Regions from separate parts of the Oceanobacillus sp. FSL K6-0251 genome, predicted to be linked through region 3. Evidence: riboswitches for the same ligand, from Rfam matches in the RefSeq annotation. Region 3 holds a riboswitch; each other region holds the start of a gene.

Region 1 (10,191 bases), 2.7 Mb from region 3:
CCCATTGGTTCTACATGAACCCCGCCAATAGATTCGATCTCATATCCGGCATCCTCTATCGTTTGGTCAAGAAACGGCTGATGCTGGAAGAAATTCGCATCCAGTGTTCCATTATCTAAATCATCATTTGGTAAAACATAGTCCTCATACTGTTCAATTTCTAATGTAATTCCTTCTTCTTCTAATAATGGTGCAGCTTCTTCTAAAATTTCAGCATGCGGGATACTGGAAGCACCAACTGTAATTTCAGTCGGCTCGTCCCCTTCACTGCCTGTACCTTCTTCATTATTGGAAGAATCATCATTTCCTCCGCATGCTGCTAAGAATAAAATCAAACTTACAGCTGCTAAAAACCAAAGCTTTTTCATGTTGAACGCCCCTTTTTTATTTTTTATTATGTGAATCAAGAAATTCTTGAATAGCACCTTTCTTAACGCTTGTCTATCTTTCTGGTTATAGCATCCCCAATAAATTGGAAGATAAATACGATAATCACAATGATGACTGTGCTGACAAATACAACATCCCAGCTTTTCCGCTGAAATCCGAAATAGTAGGCATGGTTTCCTAATCCGCCTGCTCCAATCGCTCCTGCCATCGCAGTATAACCGATTAAAGCAATCGCTGTAACCGTCAGCCCCGATACAAGTGCAGGCTTGGACTCTGGAAGCAGCACCTTAAAAATAATCGTACTTGCTTTAGCTCCCATTGCTTTGGCAGCTTCTACAACCCCTTTATCTACTTCCTTCAATGCAATCTCCACTAATCTTGCATAGAATGGAGCAGACCCGAGGATTAAAGCCGGTAAAGCAGCATTAGGTCCACGCAGTGTCCCCACTACAAAATCGGTGAAAGGAAATAACAGCAGGATCAATATAATAAACGGAACAGCACGAAATACATTGACAAATGTTGCAACAACAAAATTAATCAATCGATTTTCCCAAAAGTTCCCTTTCGACGTTAAAAATAACAGCAGCCCTAAAAGTAAGCCAATAATGGCTGTGCCGACTAAAGCTATAATGGTCATGTAAAGTGTTTCTTGAGAAGCTTCTACTAAATCTTCTATCGTAACGTTTGGAAATAATTCCTCAAGCATGCTGAATTACCTCCAATTCAATAACATCCTGTTCCTCCAGGTACTGCATTGCCTCTTTCAGCTGATTTCCAATCAGCTGAACAATCAATGTCCCATAGCTCCCGACCTGTGTCTGGGTGATTTTCCCCTGCAAAATATTAACATGGATATCAAAATTCTTCACAAGCTGGCTGATTACGGTCTGATTTGCACTTTCTCCTAAAAACTGAATCCGTAATAACGCGCCCTCTTGATATCTTTCCTTCAACTCTGTCATGTCTTCCTCTTCCTCATCCGGACCAGTCAGCTGTTCAACAAACTTCTGCGTTACCGGCTGCTTTGGTCTGGTAAATACATCGAGAACCGTTCCTTCTTCTACCACTTTCCCTTGTTCCATCACAGCAACCCGATTACAAATTTTGCGGATAACATGCATTTCATGGGTAATCAAAATAATGGTTAGACCCAGCTTTTCATTAATATCCTGCAATAAACGCAGGATTTGATTCGTTGTTTCCGGATCAAGTGCGGAGGTCGCTTCATCACAAAGCAGGACTTTCGGTGAATTCGCCAATGCTCTTGCAATTCCGACCCGCTGCTTTTGTCCGCCGCTTAACTGTGCCGGATAGGCATTTTCCTTTCCTGCCAAGCCTACTAATTCAATCAATTCCAGCACCCGCTTTTTCCGGTCGCTTTTCTCCACACCGGAAATCTCAAGCGGAAATTCTATATTTTCAGCGACTGTCCGGGACCAGAGCAGATTAAAATGCTGGAATATCATTCCAATATCCTGCCTGGCGATACGCAAATCCTTTTTCGATAAGGAGGTAATAACCTGATCACCGATTTTTATCGTACCTGTCGTCGGTTCTTCCAGCCTGTTAATCAAGCGGACAAAAGTACTTTTCCCTGCCCCGCTGTATCCGATGACGCCATAGATATCTCCATCTGCTACGTTAAGATTTAAATTATCAACAGCGACAATATCTTTTTTTTCTAAAGAGAATATTTTCTTCAATCCTTCAATGGATATCACTTTATTTCACTCCTATATGTGTACAAACCTATTTTATTGTGTACGATTTACTTTTCTCTTCATTGAAAAAGCGTCTTTCTGCAAGAGAACAGAAAGACGCTTTATTATACACAATATCGTCCATTGCTCCCTTATCTTTACAGTTTCCTGCAGGAATTGGCACCTTTTCAATGATTGAAGGTTGCCGCGGTTTCAATGGGCCAGTCCCTCCACCGCTCTTGATAAGAGTTTGCCTATTTTTAAATGAAGTGCCATTATAGTAGCATGCCATTTGTGCCTTGTCAATCACAATCCCTAGCCATTCACTCAGGTTTCTGTGGAATCTGCTGCTTCTCGTATATTGAACCGTCCTCTTGTACAGAAAAAACTTAGTTGTTTATTGCTGTGAATAATTCCGGTTTGTATTTCATCAAATACTGATAAATATTTGCTGTCGATTGAAACGTGTACACTTTCTCAATCATTTTACCGTTTTCCATAAATGCAAGACATGGCACGCTTTCGACTTGATGAGACTGCATAAAATCAGGGTGCATGGACGCGTTCATCTCCGTAAATATATCAGTTTTATGCAGTCTTTCTATTTTTTCAAGCATAGCGCGGGCTACCGTACATGTCCCGCAAAATGGTGTATAAATATATAGTATGAATCGTTGATGATTCTTTTCTTCTCCACTAAACTGTTTCAAGTTCATTCCCCTCAATCTTTTTCTTCCCATAAAATAATATATGCTGAGTGAAAGGATTACACTGATTGCGTATAAAACGACTTCGCATCTTTCCTTATTTATTTCCTCGGCGAATAGAATCCATTCTTATTTTAACGTTTTACGTTACCATTTTGCAAGGTAATTGAGATTGATTCCAATGCGTTTTCCTGCCAGAATACTTGCCAACATTCTTTTTGGGGTGGCGGCAACCTCACGAAATTCACTGCTTACATAAATATGCTCTGCGTGCGGCAGTTCCCTGGCTAGCTGTTTTCGGAGTTTCATTCCCGAATCATCCTCGTCCACCAGAATAAATACATCTGTATCGTCCAAATGATAATATTCCAACAGCTCTTCAAATTTTTCTACACCGATGGTTCCATTTGTACAAACAATGGTGATGGTATTGTCGTCAAGAATTTTTTCTAGATGCTTTTTATCAGATAACCCTTCAACGATTATGACTTTGTTGTAATCATCTTCCATCATCGTTTTGCACTCCTTATCGAAGTGATTAGGTAAACATCTTTTTTAACCTAATCCTATCCTATGCTTTTTCTATATTATATGAAAAGAAAAGAGCTAACTATACACGAATGTGGAAAAGTCAGCTCTTTTTCACCTATTTTTAGAGCCTTTTTTGAAAATTCAGGAGCAGCGCCTGTATTTTCTCTTTCTCTAAAATAGGTGTAATGTAATTTTATTATCCTTCGATAAATTCCTGGTATGCTTTCGAATCTAATAATTCCTCTAAATCTGCTTCATTCTCAAGTTCAATAACAATCATCCATGCTTTTTCATGCGGTGATTCATTCACAAGCTCTGGGCTGTCTTCCAGTTCTTCATTTACTTCTACCACTTTTCCGCTGACTGGAGCATACAGCTCGGATACCGTTTTAACAGATTCCACACTTCCAAATGGCTCTTCCAGCTCTAAAGAATCGCCGACTTCCGGTAATTCTACGAAAACAATATCGCCAAGCTCATCCTGTGCAAAGTCTGTAATTCCTATACGAACTTTTCCATCTTCTTTTTTTACCCATTCATGTTCTTTTGAATATAAATAATCATTTGGCAAGCTCATTTCGTATCCCTCCAACAAAACTTTATTCTCTTCAACTATACATGGAAGTCAGTTACATTTCTAGCACTATTTCCAGACAGATTCATAGGTTTCTTCTTTAAATCCGACAGTTACTTTCTTGCCGTCGGTTAAGACCGGTCTTTTGATGAGCATACCATCAGAAGCTAAAATCTCCGCCATTTCCTGCGGCGATAAATCATTTATTCTTTCTTTCAAATTTAATTCCCGATATTTTTTACCGCTGGTATTAAAGAATTTTTTAGGCGGCAGGTCGCTTGTTTCCATCCAAGACAGCAGTTCATTCGCACTTGGAGGCTCTTCAGCAATCGGAATCGCCTTATAATCAATTTGGTTTGCATCCAGCCATTTTTTTGCATTTCGACAGGTGCCGCATTTCGAATACCAATAAAAAGATAATGTCATTATTCTTCCTCCGCTTCTTCTATTGATCCTCTTTCGTTGGTCCCATAACGCCGGGCACCTCTAGGCCAGCCTGTCTAAGCAGCACAGTCATCTGACCGCGATGATGGATTTGATGACTGACCAGCATACGTAAAATACTTCCTTTCGGAGCAGGTCCGCCGAAATCACCTACTTCATTTACTAATGCTTCATCCGTCAGCTGCTCTTTTGCTTTCTCTGCAACGCTAGTTGAGATATCCTCATATGCTTCCAGTATGTCACTTGCTTTTGTTGGAACGGCGTCTGGATCATAAGAAGAGTCTAAATCAATTCCGACCAGGCTCATAAAGAAAACAGGACTATTCACCAAATGCCAGCCCAGCCAGCCAAGGCTGTTATGTCCTTCTACTATTGACTGATTTAATTTGTCATCCTCTAAAGCTTTTAATACAGATTTTGTACCATCAGCAGACTGTGACCATTCTGTTAAAAAATCATTTAAATTTCGATACATGCTAGTCCCTCCTAAGATAATGTTTCTTTTTTATTAGCGTACCACGAAACTTCTGCTTTAATCCAATATATTGAATCCATATCTGCTGGCCGTAAATGTAATCAGAAGTGACAAAATAAAAAAGTATTCGTACAATAATAGTTGTGGAAAAAAGAGGTCTTTTAAATTGTAATTCAAATTATTTTACATATCGGATGAACACTTAATAGAGAGAGGATATTTATTATGATAAAAAATTCTTTTCAAGCAAAATGTGCTGCGATTGCAGAAAACAAAATATTTACGAACACGATTATCGGATTAATTATCTTTAATGCTATTATTGTAGGCTTTGAAACGTACCCTGCTATTTCCAATCAATTCCCTTCTATCATTTATTGGCTGGATACTTTATTATTAGCTGTATTTACAATTGAAATTATTATTAGATTAATAGGAAGCTCTTCTCTTACAGCTTTTTTTAAGAGCCCGTGGAATGTGTTCGATTTCATCATTATATCGGCCAGTTTCGTATTCCTCGGCTCAAGTTACATCATGGTATTACGTATCCTGAGAGTTCTTCGTGTATTAAGAGCGATATCGATTATTCCGTCCTTAAGAAAAATGGTTAATGCGTTACTGCTGACGATACCTTCGATGGGAACAATCATGATTCTTTTAGGGCTGTTCTTCTATGTCTATGCCGTTATTGGTACCACTCTTTTTGCATCCATTTCTCCTGAATACTTCGGTTCTTTGCATCGAACCCTGCTCACCTTATTTCAGGTAATTACATTAGAGTCATGGGCAAGTGGTGTGATGTACCCTATTTTAGAACAAGATCCTTCCTCCTGGTGGTATTTTGTAACCTTTATTTTAATTGGCGCATTCGTTATTATTAATTTATTTGTCGGGGTTGTTGTCAATAATGTGGAAGAAGCAAGCCGGGAAGAGACACCATCGCCAACTGATTTAAAGTTGGAAGAAATGGAAAAAGAGCTGAAAGAAATTAAAGCTTTATTAAAAGAAAAATCCACGAGGGATTAGAACACGGGAGCTGTCATCAAATGCATCCTATGCATTTTGCGACAGCTCCTTTGTGTTAGTTAAACAATATATTTTTCTTCCTCAATAATCTTCGCAGCAATGTCACGTTTCTTCTTAACTACATTGATTGGTGTATGCCTTGTCAGCTTACGTAAAGAAGATAGCATGACGCGCAGTGAATCCCCTTCTTCCGCAGTAATCAGAATTTCTTTTGCTGCTGCTTCCATTCTGTTAAATGCTTCCTGTACATACACTTCCGTATATAGTAATTTCAGCTGTGCTTTTTCTGAACCGGCATTGGAAATGGCTTTTTCCGTACGAAGGATAGCAGATTCCATATTAAATACCTCTGCTGTCATGTCTGCTAATTTAACAAGGATTTCCTGCTCCCGGTCTAATTTTTTGCCGTATTTCTGTGCTGCCAATCCAGCTCCGAGCAAGATGAGCTTTTTCGCGTTCCTCAATAAATATTTTTCCTGCTCTAAGGCTTCTGTGCCGACTTCCTCCGGCATCATCATCATTAATTCTTCCTGCAGTCCCTGTGCCTTTTCCAATAATGGCAGCTCACCTTTCATTGCTTTTTTCAGCAATGTTCCCGGCACAAGCAGGCGATTGATTTCATTCGTTCCTTCAAAAATACGGTTAATACGGGAATCGCGATAAATTCTTTCTACTTCGTATTCCTGCATAAATCCGTATCCGCCATGGAGCTGAACGGCTTCGTCCACTGCATAATCCAACAATTCAGAAACCATGTATTTTGCCATCGAGCATTCAATTTGATACTCCGCGATTGCCCTGGCAACCTCACGTCCATCCTGCAGCTGCTCTTCAGATAATGCGCCCATCCGCTGTTCAAATAATCCGACAATCCGGTAAACGGCACTTTCATTGGCATACAGTTTGGAAGCAATCGTTGCTAATTTTTCCTGAGTCAGCGAAAAGCTTGAAATCGGTGTTTGGAACTGCTTGCGCTCACTTGCATATTTTACAGCTAATTCCAGAGTACGCTTCGATGCTCCGATACCGCCGACAGCCAATTTATAGCGGCCGACATTCAAAATATTAAAAGCAATCACGTGTCCGCGGCCTTTTTCACCAAGCAGATTTTCTACTGGAACCTCGGCATCCTCTAAGACCAGTGTTCTTGTAGAAGAGCTCTTGATTCCCATTTTCTTTTCTTCCGGCCCTGTAGATACACCCGGATATTCTCTTTCCACAATAAAGGCGCTGAAATGCTCGCCGTCAATTTTAGCGTAGACGATAAAGACATCTGCAAAAGCAGAGTTGGTAATCCACTGCTTCTCGCCATTTAAAATATAATGCGTGCCGGCATCATTTAGTTTGGCTGTTGCTTTTGCACCAAGCGCATCAGAACCTGAACTTGGCTCAGTCAGTGCATACGCAGCAATTAACTCACCTGTGGCTAATTTAGGAAGATATTTTTCCTTCTGTGCATCGTTCCCAAAGAAGACGATTGGCAGCGAGCCGATTCCGACATGTGCGCCATGCGTAATAGAGAAACCGCCGGCGCGGGAGAACTTCTCTGCAATCAAGGAAGAACTGATTTTATCTAATGCGAGTCCTCCATATGCCTCCGGAACATCAGCACCTAATAAGCCTAATTCCCCGGCTTTTTTCAGCAAATCCACGGAATGCTCAAATTCTTGATTTTCCAGATTATCGATTTTAGGAACGACCTCTCCTAATACAAAATCCTCCGTTGTTTTCGCAATCATCTTGTGCTCATCGGTAAAATCTTCCGGTGTGATAATGTCTTCTGCCGCAATATCCTCTACTAAAAAACCGCCGCCTTTAAATAGTCTTTCTTTTGTTTCACTCATCGCAATTTCCCCTTTTCAAATAGATTATAGAAGTTCAAATACACCGGCTGCTCCCATCCCGCCGCCAATACACATCGTTACAATTCCGAATTGCTCGTTTCTCCGCTTCATTTCATGCATTAAACTGACTGTCAGCTTGGTTCCTGTACAGCCCAGCGGATGCCCTAATGCAATGGCACCGCCATTTACATTCACTTTAGCCGTATCTAGATCTAACGCCCGGATAACTCGAAGTGCCTGGGAAGCAAAAGCTTCATTTAATTCAAATAAACCGATATCCGATAATTCCAACCCTGCCATTTTCACTGCTTTCGGAATCGCCTCCACCGGTCCGACTCCCATGATTTCCGGTGCTACGCCAGCTACTGCAAAGGAGCGGAATTTTAAAATCGGTGTGAGTCCTTCCGCTTCTGCTTTCTCTTTATCCATCAATAAAACAGAGGCTGCTCCGTCACTCATTTGAGAAGCATTCCCGGCCGTGACACTGCCTTTTATATGGAAGGCTGGACGCAGGGAACGGAGTGTCTCTGCATTCGTTCCTGCCCGGACGCCCTCATCCATTTCAAAGGAAAATGATTTCTCTTCAATCTTATTGTTCTTCCCGACATAGCGCTCCTTCACCTCTACTGGAACGATCTCCTCTTGAAATAAACCGTCCTCTATGGCTTTAGCAGCACGTGCATGACTCTGTACTGCAAAAGCATCCTGATCGCTTCTTGAAATCTCGAAACGGTTGGCTACTTCTTCGGCAGTATGCCCCATGTTCATATAATATTCTGGTGCATGTTCCACCAAGGCCGGATTAGGCTTAATCACATGTCCGCCCATTGGGATCATCGACATCGATTCAGCCCCGCCAGCGATAATCGTATCTGCAGCGCCAACCATAATTCGTTCCGCACCGTAAGCAATCGTCTGTAATCCGGAAGCACAGTAACGATTTACTGTGATGCCCGGTACATCCTGGCTTAATCCGGCAAGTCCGGCAATATTCCGGGCCATATTCATTCCCTGCTCTGCTTCCGGCATCGCACAGCCAATAATCACATCATCGATCGAACCCTGATAATCGCCAGCTCGTTTTAACGTTTCTTTCACCGTAAGCGCTGCCAAATCATCTGGTCTGACATTCCGCAATGAACCTTTATTTGCTTTTCCTACTGGTGTTCTTGCACCAGCTACAATCACTGCTTCTTTCACGGATGTATCCTCCTTTGAACTTTCTTTAATTCCGTAATGGCTTTCCTTTCACAAGCATATGCTGCATCCTCTGCTGAGTCAGCGGTTCGGCAATAAGACTTAAGAAGGCCTCTCTTTCTAAATCCAGCATGACCTGTTCATCAATCTCCGTACCTTCTTTTATTCTTCCGCCAGATAAGACATAGGCCAGTTTTTCAGCAATTTTTAAATCATGCTCCGAAGCATAGCCGCTGTAATGCAGCGATTTAGCTCCCATGACCATGGCTGCATAGCCCGCCTCTCCGACAACTGGAATTTTCTCACGCGCAGGTTTCTCATATCCCTCATCGGCTAAAGCTAATACACGTTTTTTCGCATCATGGAGAACATGATCCGGATTCCTGCTGATACGGTCATTTTTATTGAGATAGCCATTCTCCATTGCTTCTCTTGCAGAAGTAGAAACTTTTGCTGTTGCTACTTTTTCAAATACATCATTCGCTACCTTGGTTAAATCAATATCTACACCTTCTGGGATATTACGAAGCTCTTTTAAATAAAGCTCTTTCGTTCCTCCCCCTCCAGGAATAAGACCGACACCAAATTCAACCAGCCCCATATATGTTTCCGGAGAAGCCTGAATCGCAGCAGCCGGCAAGGATACTTCTGCCCCTCCGCCTAATGTCATATTAAATGGAGCAGCCACCACAGGTTTATCAGCATATTTAATATTCATCGCCATGTTTTGAAATTGACGGACAACGAGATCTAATTCAAATATATTATCATCCTGTGCCTCCATCAGCATCATTGCTAAATTGGCGCCAACACAGAAATTCTTGCCCTGGTTTCCAATCACCAGCCCTCTGTAATTTTTATTTACTTCCTCAATGGATTCATTGACCATCTGGATAATATCAAGACCGATCGCATTACTTCTGGAATGAAATTCTAATAAAGCAACATCATCCCCGATATCGATTAGACTGGCGCCGGTATTTTTCTTGATGACACCTTTTTGCTCCTTGATTGCCGCTAAGGAGATTTCTTTCTTATTGACGTCCTTTTGTTTATAGGCATCTTCATGAAAGAAGTAAATAGCTCCATTTTCTTTTTTATAGAAGGTTTCGTCCCCTTCCTCCAGCATATCCAGCACCCAGCTTGGCACCGCTGTCTCTTCATCCTGTATTCGTTCCACTGCAGCCCTTACGCCAATTGCATCCCATATTTCAAATGGTCCTGACTCCCAGCCAAATCCCCATTTCATCGCATCATCAATGGAGACGACATCATCGGCAATCTCTCCGACTAAATCAGC
Region 2 (10,191 bases), 2.6 Mb from region 3:
CGATACTTTACGAAAATGACTGTCATAATGTAACCCTTATTCAGGACAGCCATGAAAAGATACATAGCAATATTAAAGAAGAAATTTTTGGCGGCGCTATTTTTAACCTTGGCTATTTGCCAAAAAGCGATAAATCAATAGTCACAAAAGCGCCCTCCACCATCGCCTCGGTTGAAGCGATATTGAAAAAACTGAAAACAAACGGTCTGATCGTTCTGGTTATTTATTATGGACACCCGGGCGGCGGGGAAGAAAAAGAAGCGGTTCTTTCTTACGCTTCACAATTAAATCAAAAAGAATATCAAGTGCTCAGGTACCAATTTATCAATCAGCAAAATCAAGCACCTTTTTTAATTGCTATCGAAAAAAAGAAACGCTCTGCATCATAGAGCGTTTCTTATGCAATTCCTAAAAATAGTAATCGAAAGAATAAATTTAAGAAGTGCCCGGCTGTCATGATAATAAATATAATAAATGAAATCATGAGCACACGGGAGCGAAGTGTCTTATATTTTTTGGGATAGGGAATCCAAATATAAGCTGATACAACCATGAGCGGGACAGAATATAAATATCCAAATAGATAAACCCAGTCGCGCAATGCAGAAAGGTCACCCAGTTCAGGGTCTTGCAGGCTGTTCAACTGATTCATATATCCGGCTGCAAAAATAATAGTTAGCAAAATAAAATAACCAAATGTTGTCAGACGCAGCCATTTTTGCTCATCGCTTATCAGTATATAGACACCGATAAAAAATAAAATCCCTATTACAATTTGAATCAACATGAAAGTACAACCCCATTTTTAACGATAAATCAGTTCTCTGCGCCACATGCAAAACTTTCTCTCTCTGTAAAAGTCCGCCTGTTTGTATGGATGTCCCATTATCCATAGCGAGATTAAAACAGATTTATACAATTACTTATTCCAGTTATGACTGGAACATCTGTTACTGCTCCCATTGTCAAATCAACAACGTGGAAATTACTTAGAATAGCATTTCTGTTTATCTCTTTATGTTATTACTATCCTTAAGTAACCAGCTTATTTATTCTACCATAAAAAGATGCGTATCTGTAGAGGATAAAAAGAAATAAATCTACATTCAAACTTATTATCCACATCAAACAAATGACTTAGAATATATGCCTACAATTAGGAGATTACGATAGGAATAACAAGTCTTTCTCCTTCATTCAGTACTAAAATCAACTCATTTAGAACTGCCTTTCCAGATAATATTTCCTTTGATATACTTTAATCAATATGACTGAGTTGGAGGAATACAAATGATTGAATCATATAAAGGAATAACCCCGTCTATTGATTCTGCCGCATTCATTGCCAAAAATGCAGTAATCAACGGAGACGTGACGATTGAAGAAGAAGCAAGTATTTGGTTTCATACGGTGATTCGCGGTGATGTAGCACCGACAAAAATAGGTAAGCGTACCAATGTCCAGGATCTCTCTATGCTGCATCAAAGTCCTGATATGCCGTTAATTCTTGAAGATGATGTCACTGTTGGACACCAAGTCACCTTGCATTCAGCAATTATACGCCATCATGCGCTGATTGGCATGGGGTCCATTATTTTAGATGGCGCAGAGATCGGGGAGCATGCTTTTGTCGGCGCAGGAAGTCTGGTGCCGCCGGGCAAAAAAATACCGCCCCGCACATTAGCTATGGGTAGGCCGGCTAAAGTGGTTCGTGAATTAACCGATAAAGACTATCAAGAAATGGACCGCATCCGTAAATCCTATGTGGAAAAAGGACAATATTATTTAAAAGAAACAAACATGGGCGGAAATGAGTAAAACCATCCTATTCCAAAGAAAAACGTCAGGCATCTTCAAACACCTGACGTTTTTTTATTTTGCAGTCAACGCTTTTAATTCTTCGACTTTATCTGTTTTTTCCCATGGGAATGTAATATCTGTACGTCCGAAATGGCCGTAAGCAGCTGTGTTTTTAAAGATTGGCCTTCTTAAATCAAGCATGCGGATAATACCTGCCGGACGCAAATCAAAAAGCTCCCGGACTGCTTCCACTAATCTCTCTTCACTGACTTCCCCTGTACCGAACGTATTGATTGAGATAGAAACGGGCTGTGCAACGCCAATCGCATAAGCCAGCTGAACCTCACAAGAATCAGCAAGACCTGCAGCAACAATATTTTTAGCAACATAACGGGCCGCGTATGCAGCAGAACGATCCACTTTCGTTGCATCTTTACCGCTAAAAGCGCCGCCGCCATGTCTGGCATAGCCTCCATAAGTGTCTACAATAATCTTTCTTCCGGTCAAGCCGACATCGCCTTGCGGACCGCCTAAAACAAAGCGCCCGGTCGGGTTAATATAGTACTTTGTTTTTTCATCCAGTAATTCACCGGGTACAACAGCTTCGACAACATGTTTAATAATATCCGCTTCGATTTGTTCATTCGTAATATCCGGATGATGCTGCGCGGAAATGACAACCGTATCTACACGCAGCGGCTGGTTATCTTCACCGTATTCAACGGTTACCTGTGTTTTCCCGTCTGGACGCAGATAGCCGATAATCTCTTCCTTCCGGACATCTGCTAATCTTTTGGATAAACGGTGTGCTAAAGAAATTGGTAAAGGCATCAGCTCTTCAGTTTCATTACATGCATAACCAAACATTAATCCCTGGTCACCGGCACCAATTGCCTCGATTTCTTCTTCGCTTTCTTGTCCTTGTCTTGCTTCCAGCGCAACATCCACACCGCCGGCAATATCAGGAGACTGCTCATCAATAGCAGTCAATACAGCACATGTTTCTGAATCAAAACCATATTTTGCCCGTGTATAGCCAATTCCTTGTACTGTTTCACGTACAATTGCAGGAATATCTACATATGTACTTGTAGAAATCTCTCCGGCAACTAAAACAATTCCAGTTGTAACCGTAGTTTCACAAGCTACTCTGGCATTCGGATCCTTCGAGAGAATCTCATCCAGAATAGCGTCTGAAATTTGGTCAGACATCTTATCCGGATGCCCTTCAGTAACTGACTCAGAAGTAAATAAACGACGATTTGCAGCCATAAGGCTAACTCCCCTTCTCCAATAATGTTACGGAACTCTATTTCAATATAAATTTATCATTCCACCCAATGTGGTTTCATTTTTTAGAGGATATTTAAAAAGTCTCCTAAAAACAAAAAAACCTCTCCTTCAAAATATATGAGGAAAGGAAAACTTATTGGCCTTTCGCTCTTATTGTTCAAGGAATGATCCTTGCATCAGGTTAGCACCTTTCACTTCAAGTGAGGTTGCTGGGCTTCATCGGGACTGTCCCTCCACCATCTCCAAATAAGAGTATCCGTTCAATATTTAGATTAACGAAACAAGCCTCTCCTGTCAACCTTATTATCATTTGTGACAGAAAAAATAATTTTTCATAAATTAGTATGGACTATTATATTTAATGTGTTATACTAATAAACATATTTCAAGATAAAATCAATTCTAAACCATTAATTAAGGAGTGAATAATTGCTTTATGAAAATATTGCGGAGAAGTATACTGGAGGAGCTCACTTTAACTAATATTTACAGCAACTATTCTGTTGGCCAGCTTATTGAAAAAATTATTCATCGTGATGAAGCAAAATTAACATCTACTGGCGCGGTCCGTGCCACCACTGGAAAATACACGGGACGTTCTCCAAAAGATAAATTTATTGTAAAAGATGCTTTGTCAGCGGATAAGGTAGACTGGGGAAATGTTAATCAGCCTATTGAAGAGGAAGTCTTTAATCAGCTGCTGGGCAAAGTGATTGCCTATCTAGATAACCAAGAGGAAATTTTTCACCTGCAAGCTTATGCGGGTGCGGATGAAAAATACAAACTGCCTATTCAGGTAATCAATGAATACGCTTGGCATAATTTATTCGCAAGACAATTATTTATTCCTGTTGAAAAAGACATGGAGCAATTACATGAAGCTGATTTTACAGTAATCTCCGCTCCCGGTTTTAAAGCAGACCCGGAAGTTGACGGTACAAACTCCGAGGCTTTTGTTCTCATTTCCTTTGAACAGCGCATTGTGCTTATCGGCGGAACAGAATATGCTGGAGAGATAAAAAAATCTATCTTCTCTGTAGCTAATTTCCTGCTCCCTGAGCAAAATGTTCTGTCCATGCATTGCTCCTCTAACGTTGGAGATGAAGGCGATGTTGCTTTATTTTTCGGGTTATCCGGAACTGGAAAGACCACACTTTCAGCTGACATTGACAGAAGATTAATCGGTGATGATGAGCATGGCTGGAGTGACGAGGGTGTCTTTAATATTGAAGGCGGCTGCTATGCAAAATGCATTAATTTATCCGCAGAAAAAGAACCGCAAATCTTTGATGCGATCCGCTACGGATCTGTTCTGGAAAATGTCGCCTTGGATGAAGATACACGCGTCCCGGATTATGATGATACTTCGTTAACAGAAAATACACGGGCAGCTTATCCATTAGAAAATATTGATAACAGCTTAGAGCCAAGTGTGGCTGGACATCCAAATACAATTATTTTCCTGACCGCAGATGCTTCCGGTACTTTGCCGCCAATCAGTAAATTGACAAAAGAGCAGGCAATGTATCATTTCTTAAGCGGATACACGAGCAAACTGGCTGGTACAGAACGTGGTGTAACTAAGCCTGTAGCTACATTCTCAGCATGCTTCGGATCTCCGTTTTTACCATTAAATCCATCTGTCTATGCAGAAATGCTCGGAGAAAAAATTGATAAATTTGATGCAAATGTATTTCTGATTAATACTGGCTGGACCGGCGGCATGTTCGGTGTGGGAACGAGAATGAAATTATCCTACACGCGTGCGATGGTGCATTCCGCTTTAATCGGCGAGTTAAATGACGCGGAAACAACAACAGATGAAATTTTCGGATTGGCTATTCCAAAATCCATTCCAGGTGTTCCTGATGAAGTGCTTGTTCCTAAAAATGCTTGGGCGGATAAGGAAAGTTATGAATTGGAAGCTAAAAAATTAGCTGGAAAATTTCATATGAATTTCGAGAAATTCACGGAAGTCAGCGAAACAATTCAACAGGCTGGTCCGCTGTATCGTCCAGTATAATCAAACAGCTTCTCCAAAATAGCATATTCACGCGTTAAAAGGGTAAACTCCAATTTGGATTTACCCTTTTTTCTTGCTGCTCTTTCCTTTTCACCTCACAAAATCTCCAAATTCTAGGCGTTCACACAATCATCCCGCGAAACATATATTTATAGAAGATATTCAAGAACAGTTTTTTGAGAAAGGAAGGAAGAAGAAAATGAGAAAGCTTGCTTGTTTCATTCTATTGATTTGTTCTCTGCTTCTCATTAGTGCCTGTAATCAAAATAAAATGACCCAGATAGACCTTGCAGAAGTCACACGATCTATTTTTTATGCACCGCAATATGTTGCTTTAGAAAAAGGCTTTTTCGAAGAAGAAGGACTGGAGGTTGATTTGCAAACAACATGGGGCGGCGATACGACAATGACAGCACTGTTATCTGACAGCGCAGATATTGCGCTGGTCGGCTCAGAAACATCTATCTATGTCTATGCTCAGGATTCCAGGGATTACGCCGTGAACTTTGCCCAGCTGACTCAGACAGACGGCACATTTTTAGTAGCCAAGGATGCAGATGAAGAATTTAATTGGGAGGATTTACGCGACAGCCATTTTCTCGGCCAGCGTGTCGGCGGAATGCCCCAGATGGTTGGAGAGTATGTTTTGAAGCAGCATGATATCAACCCTCAAGAAGATTTAAATTTAGTTCAGAATATTGATTTTGCAAATATTCCAGGCGCTTTTGCCAGCGGCGATTATGAGTATGTGCAGTTATTTGAACCAACCGCAAGTATTTTTGAAGCGAATGGCCAGGGTGAGATTGTCGCCTCTTTCGGAGAAGAATCCGGGCAAGTGCCGTACACTGTCTTCATGGCAAAGCAAAGCTTTTTAGATGAAGAAGAGGAAACGGTCGAAGCATTTACCAGAGCAATCTATAAAGCACAGCAATGGGTGCAGGAAACAGATTCGTTAGAAATTGCCGAAGTGGTAGAGCCATATTTTGAAGATACCGATGTAGAAATGCTCGCGAATGCCATCGACCGTTATAAACAGCAGGGATCCTTTGCGACATCTCCACTGCTGAAAGAGGATGCCTGGGAAAACCTAAAAGATATTATGGATGAAGCTGGAGAACTCCCTGGAGACGCTCCCTATGAAGATCTCGTCAACACAGAGTATGCAGAGCGGATTATCGGGGAATAAAGGAGGCCAACAATGTCTTATCTTACATTAGACCGGGTATCTCATTACTACTTCTCCAAAAAACAATATACAGAAGCGCTGCACAATATCTCTTTCTCTGTGAAAAAGAATGAATTCATTTCATTGCTCGGACCAAGCGGCTGTGGTAAATCTACGCTGCTCTCTCTTATCTCTGGAATGCTGCAACCTGCTGAAGGCAATATTTTAGTGAACGGTAAGAAAATAGAGGGAAGCGATTTAGAAATCGGCTACATGCTCCAGCAGGATTATCTGTTTCCCTGGAAAAATATTATTGATAATGTGCTCATTGGACCCAGAATCAGAAAACGGCAGCCAGAGGATTTAAAGCAAAGAGCAATTGCCCTTTTGGAAGAAGTCGGTCTAGAAAATGTCGCAGATAAATACCCTAATGAATTATCAGGAGGGATGCGGCAGCGGGCGGCATTAATCAGAACACTTATCACAGAGCCGGAAATTCTCTTACTGGATGAACCCTTTTCTGCTCTGGATTTTCAGACAAAGCTAAAACTGGAAGTATTGGTAGCTGATTTATTAAAAGCTTATCAAAAAACAGCGATTCTGGTAACACATGATATTGGGGAAGCTATTTCAATGAGCGACCGGATTATTCTGATGTCTTCGCATCCCGGTGCAATTGAAAAAGTATATGACGTGCCTGTTGAATTACGAAATGAATCACCGTTTATGGCAAGAAAGCATCCAAAATACAGCCGGCTTTTCGATAAAATCTGGGCGGACTTAGACCAGCAAAAAGATACAGTAAAGCCTCTAGAGGAGGATGCTTATGAACGGCCCTAAGTTATTTGCACTCTATCAGCAAAAATTAAAAAAAGAGGCTAAGATTGTACTGACCTGGCAGCTGTCTATTTTAATTTTATTTTTTGCTCTCTGGGAGACAGCCAGCAGGTTTTACTGGATAGATCCGCTGCTCTTCAGCTCGCCCAGCCGGGTATTCAGCTCGATATGGAGCCGGCTCTTAGAGGGATCCTTACTCAGTCATATTCAGATTACGCTGCTTGAAACCATCCTCGGCTTTTTGATCGGCACAATTGCCGGAATTATCATTGCTTCTATGCTCTGGAGCTTTCATCGTTTTGCGAAAGTCATGGATCCTTATCTGGTAGTTTTTAACGCGATGCCAAAAGTGGCTCTCGGCCCGATACTCATCGTAGCACTTGGTCCCGGCTATTTATCCATCATTGCGATGGGATTTATTATTTCTGTTATTGTTACCACCCTTGTTGTATTTGCGGCTTTCAACGAGGTAGACCAAAATTATTTAAAAGTGTTGCGGAGCTTTGAAGCAACAAAATGGCAATGCTTTAAAGAAGCGGTTTTTCCTGCCTCCTTACCAGCTATTATCTCCACCTTAAAGGTGAATGTCGGGCTATCCTGGGTAGGAGTTATTGTCGGGGAATATTTAGTTTCCAAACAGGGGTTAGGATATTTAATTATTTACGGCTTTCAGGTATTTGATTTTACGCTTGTTATGTCCAGCCTTGTCATCATCGCTATCCTTGCGGCGATTATGTACAAAACCGTAGAAAAAATAGAGCAGATGCTGATCCGAAAATAGCAGCCAGCGCTCAGCTGACTGCTATTTTTATACATACGATTTTTTTATCCGGAGCAAACAGGATTCCAGTACAGCATCCTTCATAATAAAACTAAAATCCGTTTTCCTTTTTACATTCGCCGGGATATTCTTTAGGAATACCGGACCTTTCGTTTCATAATAAGTAGATTGCGGAATCAATTCATCAATTTCCGCATAGTAGACATTCTTAATGACTGTTTCATAACGCCCGTCCACTTTATACTGTCCAATGTAATGGAGCTTGTTTACCGTTGCCCCTGTTTCCTCCATAACTTCCCGGACAGCTGCCTGCTCTGCTGTCTCTCCAGGTTCGACCTTCCCTCCAGGAAATTCAATTCCTCTTTCCTTGTGATCCGTTAACAGCCATCTATCTTTATATCTGCAAATCACCCATACATGCTTAGGGCTTTTTGAAAATGGATGATCTAAAAAAGATAATTGTACCGTATTATTGTAAAAATCCTTAAAAACGTTCACTACTTCCACTACTTTCCCACAGGGCTGTTATCACTTATAGCTTATATCTTGAATTTTCCAGCCGTTTTGAAATGCCATCTCCACCACAAGAGTGTAACTCCCTACCATGTCATTTTCATTTTCCTGTACTACTTGTACAGAATGATTTGATATATTTATCATATCATATTCATTTTCTTCTTGAAACCATGGCTCCGTTTGTGTCGGGATAACATAAACGCCTTCCGCTTCAGCCCGGAAGTAATAGTCAACAAAGGCTGCGGCTAATTCTGGTGTAACATATGCTTCAAAAGCTTCTGTAAGCTCCTGTTCTGTTGCATAATGCTTCAGCTTATACGAATCATCCGCATCCTGCTTCAATGTATCTTCTAACCCATTCATAACGCGAATAACTTCATCCTGATCCGGCTGCATTTCTTCTGCTTCTGCAGATGCATCAATCTGATTGTTTCCTTCGCCAGCAGACTCTCCAGGTACAGTGATAGATAAAATAACGGCTGTCATCATTGTAAAACAAAGAATTAAAGCGAGCTTTCTCATCTACAAGCACTCCCTCTTCTTATCTATGTTTCCTGTCTAAACAAAACCTGTTTTTACTGATGAAAAATTCTTTATTTCTGATTTTCCATACACTATACTGTACCTTTTTATTATATCATCTAAACATTTTCATACCAAAGTACTTTTTTACCTACTCTTCATCCAATATTCCCATAGTCCGAATATGGTTCTTCGTATTTTCATCCCCCAGATCATATAACGCTTGATACACTCCTGCCATCGTTTCATCATAGACATCATTGGCAGTGTCCAAATGGTAGGGCACAAAAGGGATATGTGAACGTTTATAGCTGTCAAAACTCGCTTCATGCAGTCCTTCAAATTTTCTGCGCAGCATTAATATCTCTTCTGCCGTCGCATAAATCACAAAATCATCATTTCCCTGATACGGAATCCGGGAAATCTCACCTTGTCCAATACTGATAAAATATTTTTGTTTATCCAATATCATCACCTCACGATTATATTCTCCGCAAAAAACGAAAATAATCTCTTAAATATGAAAAAAAGCGCATATACCTTTGAAGGTATACACGCCTTTTCAAACTGTTATTACAGATTATCATTATTGTCCGTATTATCCGTACGATTCTGCTGCTCCTGATTAATGGAAGTATTATCAATTGTTCTATCAAATTTCTGCAGATATTTTGCTGCAAAATCTTTTCCTCCCAAACCAAAGGCAAGTCCAAAGGCCAATGCTAATGCGGCCAGCAGCAAGATAAATGCACTATTTACAATAGTTGATGCAATACCTAATTGGGATACAGCCATAAATGCTGCCAGAATCAAAATACTATACTTGGCAAACCCTGCAAGTACACCAGTTGCCGGTCCATTTAACAGATGCAGTAATACTTTTTGCACCATTGAACCGAGTAATAAAGCAATGCCCAAAATAAGCACTGCTGCCAGAACATTTGGCAGATAAGCAGTAATTGCGGTTGCAATTCCTACCAGGAAATCCAACTGAATAATATACAATGCCTGCACCGTTAAGAAGAAAATAATTAAAATCTGTACAACATAGCCGCCAATATAAGATGGTGTCCATTTCGCCTGGTCCACTGCTTTATTATTGCTGACCGTGGAGACAAAACGATTAAATCCTAATTTAGCAAGATAACTGCTGACAAATTCGCCAATCAGTTTACCTAACCAGATGCCAACCAGAATTAAACCAATTGCAATCAAGATATTCGGAATCATCTGCACAACACTGTGCAGCATGCC
Region 3 (10,191 bases):
TAGGGGGGAATGCAACTGATTTTCTAGTTGCATTTGGCATTGCATCTATCAACTTGACGGTAGTTGCTGATAATATTGTGCCATTTAGCATTCTTATTATATTTGGCATCATTCTCAGCTATATTTTTTATAAAGTTTTATCAAGGTATTATTTCCAGGAAAATTGGTTTGAAAAAGGAATTTTTACATTCGGGTGGATTACGGGGGCTGTTGCAACAGCAATTGCATTATTAAGAATCGTTGACCCAAAATTAAAAAGCAATACGTTAGATGAATTTGGGTTGGCGTATATACCAATAGCACCAGTGGAAATCGCAATTATTACATTTTCACCGCTGCTTATATTAAATGGGCATCATTGGCTCTTTGTCGTGATTACGATAGTTATTAGTTTCGTGATATTAACAGTATCCTACTATAAAAAATGGATTATATTAAATTCAAAGGAGAGATCAAAGTGAGTGAGAAGGTAGAATTTTTATACTTACAGGAAGAAGAATTAATTGAGGCTGGTGTTCTTGATATGAAAGAATGTGTCAGCACCATTGAGGAAATGTTTCATCTTATAGGGAAAGGCGATTATATGCTGGGAGGACCAAACAGAAATGATCATGGTTTAATGCTTTGGTTTAATAAAGAGGAGCCATTTGAAAATATACCAAAAGCAGGTCCAGATCGAAGGTTTATGTCACTTATTTCCTATCTCGGAGGAGCATTCGATGTAATAGGTAATAAATGGTATGGCTCTAATGTTGAAAATATGGATAAAGAACTGCCGCGTTCCATTCATACTTTTACACTTAATGATAAAGAAACAGGAGCACCGCTGGCAATCATGGCGGGGAACTTAATCAGTTCTATGCGAACGGGTGCAGTGCCTGGAGTTATATCAAAACATCTTGCTAAGAAAGACGCAAAAGTTTTAGGTGCTGTTGGAGGCGGTGCAATCAATCAGTCTTGTATCGAAGCAATAGCAAGTTCCGTTAGTACGCTTGAAAAGATTGTCCTTTTTGATATTAATTTAGAAAAAGGAAAACAAATTGCTGATAAATTGGAAAGGCAATTGAATCTTTTCGTTGAAGTAGTCGATGATTTGGATCACTGTATTCAGCAATCCGATATAGTAACTGTTGCTACATCTGGGAAAATTAAGCCAGAAATAAAGAAGGAAAGTATAAAGCCTGGGGCGCTTATCATTCTTACAGGAGCAGCAGATTTATCTCAAGAAGTTTACAATCAATCAAGAATCGTTTCAGATTTATGGTCTATGCATAAAAAATGGCTGGAAGATGGATTATCACATCCTGATGGTATAGCCAGCATTCGTGATTGGACGATGTCAGGTCAACTATTAGAGCTCATCCATAACGGTGAATTTGATGACAGCACGGTTGATGATATCGGGGATATTATTTCAGGTCAAAAGACGGGAAGAAATACAGAAGATGAAGTTATTATTTGTATGACTGGAGGTCTTCCTACAGAAGACGTTGCCTGGGCATATAAAGTATATCAAAATGCATTAAAGAACAATATTGGAACAGCGCTTCCGTTATGGGAGAGCTCCTATTTAACAAAATAAATTAGTTTTCCTGTTTTCATTGAATTCTGCAGCTAAATTGAATAATAGAAAAAATAATGGATTGCTATTCTGATTGATTATGAATAGCAATCCCATCTTTAACTTAAGACTTGAATAAGAAGTAACACCATCCACTGCCTGATGTTACTTCTTATTCTAAATATAGAAAACAAGGTAAACAGAAAAGGCTCCAAATACAATAATATAAAAAAGTATTTTAGCAAGTGTCGGCTTCTTGTAACAATCGTAAATTGCAGGTACAGTAATTAAAAAAAGTGCAATAATCATAGTTGCTGTATTTAAGAAAAAAGTAATTAAAATCCCTGCAATAATAAATAAAACCCCTGATATAATATTCTCTTTCCTATTTATCATAAGTCACCCCATATTCTCTATATCACGCTTAAATCAAGGTTATTTTCACACTGCCAATATCACGGTAGCTGGCAAGATATTCACCTGCTTCTGCTTCAAATGGCGAAATAAATGTTCCAGAAGAAACCACCATGCCTTTTTGCAAAGACAAGTTATGACTGGCTAATTTCTCCACAAGCCATTTAACCGCATTGACAGGATTATCTAATACCGCATCAGAGCATCCGGTATGTGTTGTTTTTCCATTATATTTTAAATCGAGATCAATTGCACCGAGCTTTTCTATGCTGGGAGAAGGAACAGGGCTGCCTGTAACTATTCTGCCTGTTGCTGTATTGTCAGATAGCAAATCCATTAATGAAAAATTCGGGAACCAGTTGATATATCTTGCATCTGGAATTTCAATTCCCGGAGCAACAGAAGTTTTTTCGATGATTTCCTGAACATCTGCGTTGTTTGAGATATCTTCATTGATGAAAAACATCAATTCAGGTTCAATCAAGGGAGAGAATAAATGGGATAGGGCATACTCAGCATCTCCCTGTAACACTTGTGATGTCAGAATGGTTCCGTAGGCAGGCTCGTGTGTATCAGCAATTGCCTGTGTTTCTTTGCTGGTCATACTGATTTTATAGCCCGCGACCGAATCACCCTCCTGAACACGTTTGTTAATAAACGCATGCTGCACTTGATATGCTTCGTCTTCGCTGATTGTATAGTTTTCACGAATAAATGAAACGGGCTTATGCGCCTCGTAAGCTGTTTCGATATGTGCTAAAATTTCGGGAATAACGCTCATGCTTAAAATCTCCTTATAGCTTTTTCATAATATTATATGATTATGATGAAAGAAAAGAGCGTCTCCGTCAAGAGGCCGCTCTGTATATATACTTAGTTATCAGCAGCAATTTTCAATGTGAGCTGCTTTACTTCTTCTATTGTCTTAGCTCCAGATAATGCCATCGATACAGCAACTTCTTGCGCAAGGTTAGCGAATATCTTCTGAACGCCTGCTTCTCCCTGAAGTGCAAGCGCGTAGGTATACGGACGCCCAAATAAAATCGCATCTGCGCCAAGCGCCAGGGCTTTGATGACATCTGCTCCCCGGCGGATGCCGCTATCAAGCAGCAAGGGGAAATCTGGACCAACAGCTTCGCGTATAGCTGGTAATGCTTCCAGACTTGGTATGATTCCGTCCATTTGTCTGCCGCCATGATTGGAGACAATAATCCCGTCTATTCCGGCTTTTATTGCTTGTTTTGCATCTTCAGGATGAAGGATGCCTTTTAGAAAAATTGGCAGCTTCGTACGTTGACGTAATGCCGTTATATTGTCCCAATGAAGGGATGGGTGATGAAGGTTTTCAATAATTGATTCAACTTCATCCTGTCCATCCTTTAAGCCTTCTTGAAATGCAGGATCCTGGACATAGTTTGCTTTTCCATACCCTTTTTTCAATGGGGAGTACTGATGCCTCATATCATCTTCACGCCACCCGAGAATCATAGTATCCACGGTGACCACTATCGCTTCATATCCGGCTTTTTCTGCGCGTTCTGCCATACTGTAGGAAATAGCATCATTATTGGACCAGTATAATTGAAACCATTTTGGTCCATGAGGAACAGCTTCCGAGACTTCTTCGATAGATCTTGCTGTAACAGTGCTTTGAATGTATGGAATATTCATCGAAGCCGCAACATTTGCAATGGCAAAGTCAGGTTCTTCATGAACCATTTTTAAATGTCCTATCGGAGCGACCATTAATGGGGAAGCATATTCTTTTCCTAAAATACGTATAGATGTGTCCACTTCGGAGACATTACGTAAAAACCTGGGAATAATCGAATATTTCTCAAAGGCTTCTCTGTTTTTTCTTAACGTTTCTTCCCCGCCGGCACCAGAGCGGATGTGGCCAAATACTTCTGCCGGCAGGGCATGCTTTGCTGCAGCTTCAAGCTGTGCAGTGCCAATTGGAAAGGAATCTTGTATGGTTATATGCTCTAAGAAAGAGCCTTTCTTGGATGAGGTTGTCATATTTTTTCCTCCAATTAATCTTTTTTCAATCGTTCGGCGAGTCGGTTTCCAAGAGACTGAAGACCTTGAACGATAATAACGAGCATAATAACCGTAACGTACATGACGTCTGTTTCATAACGCAAGTGTCCAAATCGGTAAGCTAAGTCACCCAGGCCTCCAGCGCCGACTAATCCGGCCATAGCAGTTGCCCCGATAAGGCTGATTGTTGCGATGGTTAATGCAAGAACAATGGCTGGTCTCGCTTCACGCAGCATCACATTCCAAATAATTTGATGTGTCTTTACTCCCATCGCTCGATATGCTTCGATAACACCTTGGTTGACCTCTAACAGGGAGGATTCAATCAGTCTGGCGATATAAGGAGCTGCATTGACAACGAGCGGCACAATAACTCCTTTTACACCAATGGTTACACCTACAATCAATTTGGTGAAAGGAAGCATAAAGAATAAAAGAATAATAAATGGAATGGACCGGATGACGTTAATCAGCAGGTTTAAAGACTGATAAACAAACTTATTTTGCAAGGGTTGTCCCGGACGTGTCAAAACTAATAGAATAGCTAAAATAACGCCGATAATAACAGCGAAAAATAAAGAGATTAAAACCATTTGAAGAGTTTCTATTATGGCATCATAAAACTCTGAACCCCATTGATCAATAAATGCCTGCATGTTAATTCACCCCCAATTCTTCTACTTCTACGCCTTGTTCTTTTAAGAAGGAGAGAGAATGTTCTACTTGATGCTCACTGCCAATCAAATGAACGACAAGGTTGCCGACAATGCCATTTTTTAATTCGATAATATTGGCAGTCAGAATATTCGGCTCTACATAAAATTGCTGTGTTACCTTAGACAGCAGCGGCTGACCTGTATTTTCACCAAGGAAGGTTAAACGAATTACTTTGCCTTCTAAATTCAATTCATCAATTAAACGATCCGATAATTTTCGTTGTGAAATGGTATTTAAGAACTTTTTAGTCGTCGGCTGTTTAGGTTTTGTAAATAGTTCTATCGTCGAACCTTGTTCAATGAGGTTTCCGTTTTCAATAACATAGACATAATCGCATATTTTTTGGATAACGTTCATTTCGTGCGTGATTAATAGTATTGTGATCCCAAGCTCTGCATTAATTTTTAATAATAGTTCGAGAATGGAATTTGTCGTTTCTGGGTCGAGTGCGCTGGTTGCCTCATCGCTCAGGAGGACCTGTGGCTCCTGTGACAGCGCCCTGGCAATAGCGACACGCTGCTTTTGACCGCCGGAAAGCTGGGAAGGATAAGCATCTTTTTTCTCAGATAAATCGACAATATCTAAGTATTTCATGACTCTTTCCTTAACCTCTGCCTTCGGTACGCCGAGTAATTTTAATGGAATCGCAATGTTATCATAGACACTGGCAGTCCTTAATAAATTAAAATGCTGAAAAATCATGCCGACCTTTTGTCTTGTTTGCCGGAGCTTTTCTTTTGACAGCTTCGTTAAGTCGGTTCCATCAATCCAAACCTTTCCTTTCGAAGGAGACTCCAGTAAATTGACACAGCGAATTAATGTACTTTTTCCTGCACCGCTGTAGCCGATTACGCCATGGATTTCTCCTTTATTGACAGAAATCGTCACATCGTCCAGTGCAGTAACATCCTTTCCTTTTTTGGAGGGGAAAACTTTTGTGACATTCTCTAATTTGATCATCTGCTGTTTTTCCTGCCTTTCTATCATTATGCTGCAGTTGATAGGTAATATTGTTTGCAGCTGTCTTGTCAGAATCGATACAATTTCTAAAAAAGAGCCTCTCTAGGGTAAGAGAGGCTCGAAAATGTAATCTTATTTTCTGCTCTCATCTTTCAAGACGGGTGTCTTGCTGGAATTAGCACCTTTTTTTAAGGTTGCCGAGCTTCAACGGGCCAGTCCCTCAGCTGCTCTGGATAAGAGGTGTGGTAGTAATTGAATTGTATTCTTTAAAAGTATCTTATTTTACAAGTTTCGTCAATATTTATTTTTGAAACAGCTGCAGTTTCTCAATACGTCGAATAGCTTCGCGAATACGATTCTCTTCTACGAGTAATCCGACGCGTATATAACCTTCTCCATTCTTTCCGAAACCATTCCCGGCTGCAACGGCTACATCCGCCTCTTGTAATAAATAATCAGCAAATGTTTCACTTGTAAATGCCGCTGGTACAGGGAGCCAGGCAAAGAAAGAGCCTTTCGGTGCAGTGACTTCCCAGCCGATACGTCTGCATTCTTCTATGAGAACATCTCTGCGCTGTTCATAGCGTTCCACAAGCGAGGTGACACAGCTTTGGTCCCCTAATAATGCTTCCGCAGCTGCCTTTTGAATAGCTGGGAAAAGACTGACAAATAAATGGTCCTGCAGAATATTAATCGCTTCGATCATATCTTTGTTGCCAGCAGCAAAACCGACTCGCCAGCCGGCCATATTATAGGTTTTGGAAAGGGTGTACAGCTCAACGCCGACATCTTTCGCTCCTTTTGTCTGTAGGAAGCTTATTGGCTGATAGCCGTCGAAACCGATGGCTCCATAAGCGAAATCATGAACAACACCGATATCATTTTCCTTCGCTAACGCAACGGTATCTTCAAAAAATTCTTTCGTTGCGACACCTCCGGTCGGGTTGTTTGGATAGTTGAGATATAATAGCTTGGCAAGTTTCTTTTGTTCCGGCGTCAGGGCAGCATAATCTGGTAAAAAATTGTTTTCCTCTAATAATGGAAACGTGTCATAAGTAACGTCTGCTAATGAAACACTGGACAAATAATCTGGATATCCAGGGTCTGGCAAGAGCATTAATTCGCCTTCATCCATAACAGCTAAAGGGAGTTCTACCAAGCCAATTTTACTTCCGAACAAAATAGCAATTTCTGAAGCAGGATCTAAATCGACATTATATTCTCTTTTATAAAACTGTGCTGCAGCCCCTTTTAATTCATCGGTACCGCGGAAAGGGGAATATTTATGGGCAGCCGGATTTTCGGCGCTTTCCTGAAGTGTACGGATAATATGCGGCGGTGTCGGCTGATCCGGGTTGCCTTGTCCGAGATTGATAATATCTCTTCCTTCTTCCAGGGCTGCAGCGACTTTGCCGGCAAGGGATGCAAAAAATTGAGCAGGAAGCTTTTCTACACGACGGGATAACTTCATCATCTATCGACCTCTTTATACTAGTTTGTGAATTTTATAATTACATCTAATAGTATAAGTTTGCAGTGCGATTGTCTATAAAAAATATGAGAAAACAGCAAAACAAGGCAGGATGGGAATTTTTTCCGTGTCTCTTATTCATCCCTTTTTCCGTTGCATTTCATATGTGAAAGTAGTAAGATAGAAATCGTGTCAAATTATGTTAAATAATTAGATAATTCCAAGAATTATTTGGTTTGGAGGTAGGAGGAATAAAAATGAATACCAAACTGCGTATAGGAAATTATTTAGCAATTGCATTTATGTTATTTGCTTTATTTTTTGGAGCGGGGAACCTGATTTTCCCGGCACAGCTCGGACAATTATCAGGAGATAATATTACCCCGGCTACGATTGGCTTTTTAATCACTGGAGTAGGGTTGCCTTTTCTGGGTATTATGGCAATGGGCTTCTCTGGAAAAAATAATCTGCAGGAGCTTGCCAGCCGTGTCCATCCTGTTTATGGTCTTGGGTTTACGGCGTTACTTTACTTAACAATCGGACCATTCTTTGCAGCTCCAAGAACAGGAACAGTGGCTTATGAGGTTGGTATTGGTCCATATGTAAGCGAAGGATCTCAATCAACGGTTCTCTTGATTTTTACCGGAGTCTTTTTCTTAATTGCCCTGCTTGTCTCGTTATTTCCATCTAAAATTGTTGATAATATTGGGAAATTTTTAGCGCCAGTGTTGGTTGTTTTACTGCTTGTTTTATTGGCAGTTGCCCTCTTTAATCCGATGGGGACGATTCAGGCTCCAGAGGAAGCATACCAGACTTCCGCCTTTTTTATCGGATTTTTAGAAGGTTATAATACGATGGATGCTTTGGCAGCACTGGTATTTGGGATTATTATTATTAATGTTATCAAAGGGTTTGGAATTACAGATAATAATCAAATTCTCTCTGCGGTGACGAAGATAGGCTTAACTTCGACAGCACTGCTGGTTATCATCTATGTAGGAATCTCTTACCTGGGTGCAACAAGTGTGACAGAATTAGGTGTATTGGAAAATGGAGGGCCTGTGTTAAGCGGTGCTGCAGCGTATTACTTCGGTACATTTGGAACGATTTTGCTGGCTGCTATTATTATATTAGCTTGTTTGACCACTGCTATTGGTCTGATTACAGCAAATGCAGAGTATTTCCATACCTTGTTTCCGGCGATTGCTTATAAGCCATGGGTATTCTTCTTTTCCATTTTAACTTTTGTCATAGCTAACTTTGGTTTAGAAAATATTATTGCTTTTTCTACGCCGGTACTTATGTTCTTATATCCGCTGGCAATGGTATTAGTTTTGCTGACGTTCGTATCACCGTTTTTCAACCATTCACGTCTTGTCTACATCCCGACTATTGCAGTTACGTTCATATTTAGTATCATAGACGGTCTTGTAGCGCTTTATCAGTCATTAGAATTAGAGCTGCCTGGATGGTTAGATACGCTTATTGAGACACTAGGCGATACTCTTCCGCTTTATGCAGAAGGTTTGGGCTGGCTTTTGCCGGCAGTTATTGTCGCAGTCATTATGATTATTGTCTCGAAAGTAAAAAAATAAAATAAAACCTGGCTGTTGGATTTTTTTATCTAACAGCCAGGTTTTTTAATTATCATTTTTTCCTGCAATTCCGTAGAAAAACAACTTCATTAATTCTTCTGTCAGCGGAACGAGCTGTTCGATGGCATCTCCTTTTTGTAAATAATCGCTAAACATCTGAAGGTAGACGAAGATAGCTGTATCGCTGATAGCAGGATCAATAAAACCTTCATCCCTGCCCTGTTGAACGAGCTGCATCATTGCTGGAAGTGCCTTTTCCTGGTAGAGACGCTCGATAAAATTACCTGGTATTTTATATTGCTCCATCATATAATTGGAAAATTCTTCGTGTACATCATTTACGATTTGTGCTTCAGAGAAGATAAGCTGCTTCATCTTCTCTTCATACGATATCGGCTTTTCAATGAGTTTATGATATATTTCCCACATTTGATTCGTATAGTAGACAAGCACTTCATGCAATAATTTTTCCTTGCTATCAAAATAATTATAAATGGTTACCTGCGACACACTTGCTTCCTTTGCAATCTTTGAGATGGAAACCTTTTTGATGCCATTTTTTTTAAATAATGCTGCGCTTGTATTTAAAATCTTTTCTTTTTTGATTGATGTTCTGCGTTCAAATCCATCCATAGCCTGTCACCCCCGTAATTATCACAGTGTAACTGGATGGGACTGGGACTGCGGTTACTCGCCCCACCGAAAACCATTGCGATTACTCGTCCCATCGTATAGAGCTGTGTGTCGAAAAGCCCTCACTGAATAAGGTTTTACTTTATCATATCACATTTAGAAATGAAATATAAATATAATAATATTTCAAAACTTATTGACGTAAAATTATTTTATCTATATTATGAAATATATCAGGTTAAATATTTCAAAACTTTCAGGGGAGGATTTCTTATGACTGTACTGCAGCTGGACCGGGTATCAAAACGATTTGGTGATTTTCAAGCACTGGATCACGTGTCAATGGAATTAAGAGAAGGAGAAATTTATGGATTTATCGGACCGAATGGAGCGGGGAAGTCAACAACGATACGTATTTTATTAGGAATGTTAAAGGCAACAGAGGGGCGCGCAACCTTATTTGGGAAGGATGCATGGAAGGACGCTGCAGATATTCATAAACGCTGTGCCTATGTACCGGGAGATGTGTATGTATGGCCCAATTTAACGGGCGGAGAAGTGATTGATGTTTTACTGAAAATGAACGGGAGCTATTCTGAGAAAAAACGTGATGAATGGGTAGAACGATTTCAGTTTGACCCGACGAAGAAAGCAAGGTCTTATTCGAAGGGAAACCGGCAAAAAATTGCTCTGATAGCTGCCTTTGCTTCAGAAGCTGATTTATTTATCCTGGATGAGCCGACCTCGGGACTTGACCCTCTGATGGAGCATATTTTTCAGCAGGGTGTAAGAGAAATGAA

The links. Region 3 has a riboswitch for S-adenosylmethionine ahead of MKY45_RS04150 (methionine ABC transporter ATP-binding protein). Riboswitches for the same ligand answer to the same signal wherever they lie in the genome.
Region 1: another riboswitch for S-adenosylmethionine. It lies ahead of MKY45_RS17375 (methionine ABC transporter ATP-binding protein); the one in region 3 lies ahead of MKY45_RS04150 (methionine ABC transporter ATP-binding protein).
Region 2: another riboswitch for S-adenosylmethionine. It lies ahead of metK (methionine adenosyltransferase); the one in region 3 lies ahead of MKY45_RS04150 (methionine ABC transporter ATP-binding protein).

Annotation. Positions count from the first base shown of each region.
Region 1 covers NZ_JBBORS010000001.1:3,492,121-3,502,311, forward strand. The annotation lists gene MKY45_RS17365 (MetQ/NlpA family ABC transporter substrate-binding protein) at 1-368, opposite strand, end outside; gene MKY45_RS17370 (methionine ABC transporter permease) at 431-1,099, opposite strand; gene MKY45_RS17375 (methionine ABC transporter ATP-binding protein) at 1,092-2,114, opposite strand; SAM riboswitch class I at 2,243-2,342, opposite strand; gene MKY45_RS17380 (thioredoxin family protein) at 2,483-2,803, opposite strand; gene MKY45_RS17385 (toprim domain-containing protein) at 2,948-3,313, opposite strand; gene gcvH (glycine cleavage system protein GcvH) at 3,528-3,908, opposite strand; gene MKY45_RS17395 (arsenate reductase family protein) at 3,975-4,331, opposite strand; gene MKY45_RS17400 (DinB family protein) at 4,351-4,824, opposite strand; gene MKY45_RS17405 (ion transporter) at 5,050-5,850, shown strand; gene MKY45_RS17410 (acyl-CoA dehydrogenase family protein) at 5,910-7,694, opposite strand; gene MKY45_RS17415 (acetyl-CoA C-acetyltransferase) at 7,719-8,894, opposite strand; gene MKY45_RS17420 (3-hydroxyacyl-CoA dehydrogenase/enoyl-CoA hydratase family protein) at 8,920-10,191, opposite strand, start outside.
Region 2 covers NZ_JBBORS010000001.1:3,385,014-3,395,204, forward strand. The annotation lists gene MKY45_RS16835 (class I SAM-dependent methyltransferase) at 1-389, shown strand, start outside; gene MKY45_RS16840 (hypothetical protein) at 398-787, opposite strand; gene MKY45_RS16845 (gamma carbonic anhydrase) at 1,291-1,818, shown strand; gene metK (methionine adenosyltransferase) at 1,873-3,072, opposite strand; SAM riboswitch class I at 3,241-3,346, opposite strand; gene pckA (phosphoenolpyruvate carboxykinase (ATP)) at 3,530-5,116, shown strand; gene MKY45_RS16860 (ABC transporter substrate-binding protein) at 5,316-6,302, shown strand; gene MKY45_RS16865 (ABC transporter ATP-binding protein) at 6,315-7,121, shown strand; gene MKY45_RS16870 (ABC transporter permease) at 7,108-7,899, shown strand; gene ytkD (RNA deprotection pyrophosphohydrolase) at 7,927-8,397, opposite strand; gene MKY45_RS16880 (hypothetical protein) at 8,428-8,937, opposite strand; gene MKY45_RS16885 (hydrolase) at 9,089-9,409, opposite strand; gene MKY45_RS16890 (mechanosensitive ion channel) at 9,511-10,191, opposite strand, start outside.
Region 3 covers NZ_JBBORS010000001.1:822,392-832,582, forward strand. The annotation lists gene MKY45_RS04120 (sodium/glutamate symporter) at 1-461, shown strand, start outside; gene MKY45_RS04125 (tyramine oxidase subunit B) at 458-1,582, shown strand; gene MKY45_RS04130 (hypothetical protein) at 1,739-1,957, opposite strand; gene MKY45_RS04135 (2-keto-4-pentenoate hydratase) at 1,986-2,756, opposite strand; gene MKY45_RS04140 (alpha-hydroxy-acid oxidizing protein) at 2,849-3,994, opposite strand; gene MKY45_RS04145 (methionine ABC transporter permease) at 4,009-4,677, opposite strand; gene MKY45_RS04150 (methionine ABC transporter ATP-binding protein) at 4,673-5,692, opposite strand; SAM riboswitch class I at 5,835-5,932, opposite strand; gene MKY45_RS04155 (pyridoxal phosphate-dependent aminotransferase) at 5,994-7,163, opposite strand; gene brnQ (branched-chain amino acid transport system II carrier protein) at 7,421-8,758, shown strand; gene MKY45_RS04165 (TetR/AcrR family transcriptional regulator) at 8,804-9,391, opposite strand; gene MKY45_RS04170 (ABC transporter ATP-binding protein) at 9,665-10,191, shown strand, end outside.